Roseibium sp. Sym1: one gene and its partner. The protein of the gene in region 1 interacts with the protein of each later gene in a pairwise test. Links are inferred from orthologs where the notes say so. Each region holds a gene or a part of one and is shown on either strand. Other genes may lie near its edges.

Region 1 (3,309 bases):
GCAATTGCCATAACCGCGTGACAGGATGGTCGCACTCCCCGGGCCCAGCCGTTCGGCGAGAAAGGCCAGGTCTTCCTCCGTGTGAGGCAGCAGCGACAGGTTGATGACATGCGGTCCCGATGCCTCGCCGGACCCGGCAACGTGCTCATTGATTTCCGGAACGAGCGGCGGCGCGTTGAAGATATTCGGGCCGAGCGTGTCCGGCATCGTGACCGCGTCCTGTGCCGTTTCGAAGACCGAGTCGAGAACCTCCGTCGGGAAGGCACCGACCTCGACATAGTCCGCCGCCGGATATTCGCCGCCGGGCGTGCGCCGGACGCGCCAGACGCCGGCCAGAACGGACTCCTGCGCCTGCAGATGCGCGCCGCCGATCACGGAGACTTCGCCCTCGCCGAGCGCCTGGTTGACCAGATCCAGGTTCGCCGGCTCCAGATGGCTCAGATCGAGACGGCGGGCAGGACCTTTCGGGTCATATCCCTTCAAGTGACCAACGAGAGTTTCCAGAACGCCCAACCCGTCCGAGAGACCGCCGGTCTCTTCCGGCTCCGGCAGATCCGGTGCCTCGAATGTCATCATGCCGGACGGCATCTGCATGTATTCCAGGACACCGCCGTCCTCGTCCTGCGGCTGGCTGCCGGGCCCGACCAGGGGGCCGGTCATCGGCCCGTCGAAAGGATCATTGATAGTGCTCATGGTCATTCTCCCTTCGCCGAGGATCAGTGGGTGTGAACGCCGGCCGGCGCGCCGCAGCCGTCCGGAAACCTGAAAGGCGGCGGGTCGCTGGGTTCGCGGCTCAGGATCTCGGAAATTTCGTTGAGATAGTCGGCCCAGTCCCGCACCCCCTGGATGACGCCCAGATAGTGCCCGTGCCGAAGAAAAACGAGGCTCGGGAAACGGTTGAAGCGGTACCGGCGCTGGAGCTCGCGCTCGCTGCCGCGATCGGCCACGAACGCGGCAATGTTTCCGGAAAACGCCTTGTGGAGTTCCGGCAGGATCACGGCCACATCGTTGCTCTCGGCGAGGCGCTCGGCATCACCCGGAAAAAAGACCATCGAGAACGCCGCATCCGTTGCAAGCCTGTCGAGGGTCGTCTCGTCAACGACAGGCAACGCTTCGCGTTCAATGATCGATGTCAGCAGCGGTGAATGCATCGCTTGTCCTTTCCTTGAAATCCTTTTCGGGGGATACGTCCGGTTCATCCGTCCTTGCCGCAACCAGATCGGCAAAGAGGTGATCCACATCCGTTTCACCCTGCATCACCAGTTCAAGCGCCTTGAGCGCATCTCTCGTGCGTCTTGCCGATACCGGGTCCATGATCTCGCGCGCGGCGCCCAGGAACGTCAGGACCCAGGTCCCGGGCTGAACGTTGCCAACAAGGCGGACGTCGATCTCGTGCTCGCCGTCCTCTGCCCGGCACCGCGCGAAACCGAAATCCGACGAGATCACCTGCATGGGAATGCCCAGGCACATCAGCTCTTCTCCGCCGGCCGTGCGACCAGTTCGGCGACTTCGGCTTCGAAGTCGACCGGACCGGACCAGCCGTCCCCGGCAAGCAACCGGCTATCGCCATGCCGAAAGGCATCGGCGGCGTTCGGCCGGCCGGTCTCGTAGCGGCCGAGCGTCATTTCGAGGCTGGCAATGGTGTCGTCTTCACCAAGCGGCGCGACCCGCGGCCGGGCCTCGACGCCGAGATCGGAGAGGAACGTGAGCGCGCTGTCGATGGCAGGGTCGATCTGGTCCCTGACCTGCGGACGCAGGCTGCCGCCGTAATCCTCCAGCTCGACCGGCTGAACCCCGATCAGCAGCAAATGGTCGGGGTAGTCGCCCAGCATCTCTGCCATGGCGAGCACTTCCTGAAAGCCTGTCTGATGAAGCGAGATCTTCTTGGCGCCGAGGAATTTCGGCACTTCGTCGCCATGAACGAGCTTCATGGTTCCGGGTTGTATTCCGTAGTCGACGGCATCGAAGACGATCAGGACATCGGCATCGCGAATGTGCTGAACCAGGTAGACACCCTGGGTGCCGCCATCCATGACCTTGACGTTGTCATCGAAATCGTAACGGCGGTGCAGCTCCTCGACGGCGCGTACACCAAATCCCTCGTCCGCCCACAGCAGATTCCCGATCCCGAGAACCAGCACGGCGGGAGCCCCCTCTCCCATGGCACTCTCCTCCCGCGCCTCGTTCACTCCAGGCGAATGAGCGGGCGCCTTGTTGCGTCTTGTTGGCCTCTACTGAGCAATCGATGTGCCAACTCGCCGCACCCTCTAAATTCCTTGATTTACCTACTGTTTTTTGACGAAGCGCGAGATCATGTGAAAATTTTTCTTTCAGATTTCGAGCAAACTGGAAAGAAAGCTTTCACTGGAGGATTTTCCAAGGACATCGGAAGTGGATGAATTGCTACCGATTGGGCAGCGGAAAAACAGCGTTTTCGGCCCCCCAAAAAAACGGCGGGCGCTTACGCCCGCCGGGAAAGGTTGAAAATTGCCTGCCGGTTCGGCCAGGCGGCCTATTCGTCGGCGATCGGCTTGTCGTCCCGGAACGTCCGCCATCCGGAGAACATGGATGAGATGATCGACTGGCGGGACATGATGTCTTCGCGGACCGCCGCGTAAACATGGACGATCACGAAACACACGATCACCCAGAGGCCGAGATGATGCCAGGTGTGCACGTCCTGGCTCTGTCCGAAGAGCGGGATGATCCAGCTCGAGAACAGCGTGTACTGCCAGGTTCCCATGCCTGTTCCTTCGCCGTAGAGCGCGAATCCGGTGAAGATCATGAAGACGATGCACCAGACGAACAGGACATGCATGACGAGCGTGGCCAGCGGATTGTGGCCGGCGTATTTCAGCGGCTCCTTCGCGAACATCGCGTACCACTTCACCTCGTGCAGCAATTCGCTCCAGAAGCGGGCGCGCCAGACCGGCGGCAGGAAAATCTGCCGGGCATGCTTGTTGCCGACAAAGGCCCAGTAGATCCGGAACAGGAACGCGACCGCCAGGATGTAACCCGCAACGAAGTGAAGGTAGCGGATCCATCCGAACAGGAAGCTGTCATAGGCTTCTCCCCCGATGGCAGGCGGAGGGGACCCGATGAAATACCCCGTGACGCCGAGGACCAGGATGGCGAGGGCGTTGACCCAATGCCAGATCCGGACCGGTGCCTGGTAGATATAGACGGCTTCCTCCTTGTGGGAGGCGCTGCCTGTGGCGGCAGGCTTGGCAGGTTCGGCGGCGCCGGACCCGATTGCATCCATGGTCATGACCGCCTCCTATGTGATCGCCAGGGCGAGGCCGCCGGCGC
Region 2 (3,854 bases), 2.2 Mb from region 1 along the record:
CCAGACGAGCACGATTTCGAGAACCGGCAAAAGGTCGACCGGCCCGTTCAGCTGAAGGTCATATCCATGCACGAGCCACACCTTGGTGCCCTGGTCCAGAACCAGGCCGGCAAGGGCAACCAGGAGCACGAAGCTGCTGAAACGGCCCCAGAAAAGGGGCCGTTTCGCAACGGAGGAACCGGACTTGTCGGTGTCGGTCATGAGCCTTCAGAACACCTTTCGATCAGGCCGCGACATGTGCCGCGTCCCATTCCCGGAGCGCTTCGGCGTCGCGCGGGGTCACGTCCGGATAGTCCGGATCGGAGCCGACCTCGGGAAGGATCTTCCAGGAGCGGGCGCATTTTGTGCCTTCGGCAAGTGCCGGCACGACGGCCACACCCTTTGTGTCGTCGAGCGTGAAGGCGCCTTCCGGGGCCGGATCGGCGGACAGCGTCAGCTGGCTGGTGATGGCGATATCCGCCATGTCCTTGCCTTCCAGCGCCGCCATCAGCTCCGGATCGGTGACATGCACCACCGGATGGGCCTCGAGCGAGGAGCCGATGCGCTTTTCGCGGCGTTCCACTTCGAGCGCCCCGGTGATCACCCGGCGGACGGTCTTGATCTTGGCCCACTTGGCCGCCAGCGCATCGTCGCGCCACTCCGAAGGCACCACGGGGAACTGTTCCAGGTGGACACAGGAGCCCTCGCCGTAACGCGAGGTCCAGGTCTCGTCCATGGTGAAGGGCAGCATCGGCGCCATCCAGGTGACCAGGCAGTTGAACAGCTTGTCGATCACGTAGAGAGCGGCCTTGCGGCGGGTCGACGAGGCGGCGTCGCAGTAAAGCGCGTCCTTGCGGATGTCGAAATAGAACGCCGACAGCTCCACCGTCATGAAGGTGAACAGCTGGTGGGTGATCTTCTTGTAGTCGAACTCCCAATAGGCTTCGCGCACCAGCGTGTCGAGCTCGGCCAGCCGGTGCAGCATCAGCCGCTCCAGCTCCGGCATGTCGTCATGGGCGACCTCTTCTCCCTTGGCATGGGCGAGCGACCCCAGCATCCAGCGCAGGGTGTTGCGCAGCTTGCGGTAGCTGTCGACATTGGTCTTGATGATTTCCTGACCCAGCCGCTGGTCTTCCCAGTAATCGGTCGAGGCCACCCACAAGCGCAGGATGTCGGCGCCATACTGCTTGATGATGTCCTGCGGGAACACCTGGTTGCCGAGCGACTTGGACATCTTGCGACCGTCCTCGGCCATGGTGAAGCCGTGGGTCAGCACCGCGTCATAGGGCGGACGGCCGCGGGTGCCGCAGCTTTCCAGAAGCGAGGAATGGAACCAGCCGCGATGCTGGTCGGAGCCTTCCAGGTAGAGCACGTAATCGTCGCCGCCATCGACCTTGCGCTTCGGCGACAGATCTTCTCGCTCCTCCATGACAAAGGCGTGGGTGGAGCCTGAATCGAACCAGACATCGAGGATGTCGGTGACCATGTCCCACTCGTCGGCCTTGTAGTCGTTGCCCAGGAACCGTTCCCTGGCGCCGTCCTCGAACCAGGCGTCCGCGCCCTCGGCGGCAAAGGCGTCGAAGATGCGCTTGTTGACCGCTTCGTCCTTCAGGATCTCGGCGCTTTCCTTGTGGATGAACACGGTGATCGGCACGCCCCAGGCGCGCTGGCGCGACAGCACCCAGTCCGGGCGGTTCTCGATCATGGAGCGCAGGCGGTTCTGGCCGCTGCCCGGCACGAAACGGGTATTGTCGATGCCCGTCAGGGCGCGTGTGCGCAAGGTGTCTCCCTCGCCGTCGAGCGTCTTGTCCATGTAGACGAACCACTGCGGCGTGTTGCGGAAGATCACCGGCTTCTTGGAGCGCCAGGAATGCGGATAGGAGTGGGTCAGACGGCCGAGGCCGATCAGGTTGCCCGCTTCCTTCAGCTTCTCGATGACCGCCTTGTTGGCCTTGCCCTTCTCGCCCTTGTGAGTGATCACCTCGCAGCCGTCGAAGCCGGGCGCGTCCTTGGTGTAGAAGCCGTCATCGGCGACCGTGAACGGGATCGCGGTGTTGATGCCGCGGCCTTCCAGCTCAGTGCGTTTGGCCATCCAGATCTCGAAGTCGTCCGCGCCGTGGCCCGGCGCCGTGTGCACGAAGCCGGTACCGGCATCGTCCGTCACATGGTCTCCGTCGAGCAGCGGCACATCGAAATCGTAACCGCCGAGGTCCAGCTCCGCGAGCGGATGGGCCAGGGTCAAGGTGTCCAGTTCGTCCGGCGTCACCGCGCGAAGCCTGGTGAAATCGGTGATGCGGGCATTCTTGAAGACATCGTCGGCCAGCGCATCCGCGAGGATCAGCTTGTCGCCCTTCTGCACCCAGTTGTCGTCCGGCAGGCCGTCCTGTGTGACCTCATAGATGGAATAGGCGATGCGCGCGGAGAAGCAGACCGCGCGGTTGCCCGGGATGGTCCAGGGCGTGGTCGTCCAGATAACGACAGACGAGTCCAGCAGCTCTTCCACGGCGGCTTCATCGCTGCCGCCGGCGCTCACGATCGGGAATTTCACCCAGATCATGTCGGACTTGTGGTCGTGATATTCGATCTCGGCTTCGGCCAGGGCCGTCTTTTCCACGACCGACCACATTACCGGCTTGGAGCCGCGATAGAGCTGGCCGGACATGGCGAACTTCATCAGCTCGTTGGCAATCACCGCCTCGCTTTCAAAGCGCATGGTCAGGTACGGGTTGTCCCAGTCGCCCTCTATGCCGAGCCGCTTGAACTCCTTGCGCTGGACGTCGATCCAGTGCTCGGCGAATTCCCGGCATTCCTTGCGGAACTCGTTGATCGGCACCTCGTCCTTGTTCTTGCCCTTGGCGCGGTACTGTTCCTCGATCTTCCATTCGATCGGCAGGCCGTGGCAGTCCCAGCCCGGCACGTAGTTGCTCTCGTAGCCGAGCATCTGCATCGAGCGGGTGACGATGTCCTTCAGCGTCTTGTTCAGGGCATGGCCGATATGGATGTTGCCGTTGGCATAGGGGGGGCCGTCATGCAGCACGAACTTGCTGCGGTCCTTGCCCTGTTCGCGCAGCTTTTTGTAAACCTCGAGCTGTTCCCAGCGGGCCAGGATTTCCGGCTCCTTCTTGGGAAGGCCGGCGCGCATCGGGAAGTCTGTCTGCGGCAGGTTGAGCGTTTCGGAATAGTCGCGTTTATCTGTCTCGGTCATCGTCAAGTCGATCCGGTCGTTCGGGCGCTTTGCCCGCAATCATATGGGAAAAGGACTGCCGTCCCTTGCGGGACTGCAATCTAGAAACAGGAAGATCCCGGTCCCTGGCGCCGCGCAGATCGCGTCAGCCGAAGGCCGGGCAAGTAATTCGCGTCGTCGCGATCATCGGCCTGGCGATGATTATGAGAACCTGGTGATGCATGGCATGGGACATAGCAGCACTTCGCCGATGAATAAAGATGTTCCGCAAATTCATCCGCGGTTTGTCTTGCCCGGCCCGTCGGCCCTTTCCTGAAAAATGCGGAGGGGTAACCGAATATGAATGTCTGTCGGGCATTGATGACCTCCGGACAAGGGGACTGGACAGGACGAAACAGGCGAGATGGACACTTCCACAAAGCTTGAGACTGACGCCGTGACCGGGGAGCGGCCGGCCGACGGGGCCTGGCATCGGTTCGTGCGCGCCGGCGCCTATTTCACCTGGGACCGGATCGGGTTTGCCTGCCTGTGCTCGGCGATCGGCTTTGCCGCCGGCCTGATCTGGATGCTGGCCATTCCCAACACCTATGGGGCGCCCAACGGCACGCTGCTGATGGACTACCTGAGTTTCTGGCTGGCCGGAGGCCAGGCGCTCAACGGCACGCCCGAACTTGCCTATATCCCGCGGGAA

What was found.
Region 2: the proteins of O6760_RS10985 (region 1) and ileS interact in binary tests that used the Escherichia coli proteins (3 or more experiments, as listed by UniProt). The link is inferred for Roseibium sp. Sym1 from one-to-one orthologs.

Annotation. Positions count from the first base shown.
Region 1 is NZ_CP114786.1:2,413,123-2,416,431, reverse strand. What follows is about bases 317-3,309. They hold O6760_RS10985 (HyaD/HybD family hydrogenase maturation endopeptidase), read right to left. Parts: upstream 2,163-3,309; coding sequence 1,470-2,162; downstream 317-1,469. Other genes in these bases: O6760_RS10975 (HupE/UreJ family protein), read right to left, coding at 3,278-3,309; cybH (Ni/Fe-hydrogenase, b-type cytochrome subunit), read right to left, coding at 2,513-3,262; O6760_RS10990 (HypC/HybG/HupF family hydrogenase formation chaperone), read right to left, coding at 1,120-1,470; O6760_RS10995 (hydrogenase-1 expression HyaE), read right to left, coding at 717-1,151; O6760_RS11000 (hydrogenase expression/formation protein), read right to left, coding at 317-693. Outside these bases: more of O6760_RS11000, read right to left, coding at 1-316.
Region 2 is NZ_CP114786.1:205,935-209,788, reverse strand. The notes cover bases 24-3,561. They hold ileS (isoleucine--tRNA ligase), read right to left. Parts: upstream 3,185-3,561; coding sequence 224-3,184; downstream 24-223. Other genes in these bases: lspA (signal peptidase II), read right to left, coding at 24-201. In the rest of the region: more of lspA, read right to left, coding at 1-23; O6760_RS00950 (glycosyltransferase family 87 protein), read left to right, coding at 3,567-3,854. UniProt on the Escherichia coli protein: Catalyzes the attachment of isoleucine to tRNA(Ile). As IleRS can inadvertently accommodate and process structurally similar amino acids such as valine, to avoid such errors it has two additional distinct tRNA(Ile)-dependent editing activities.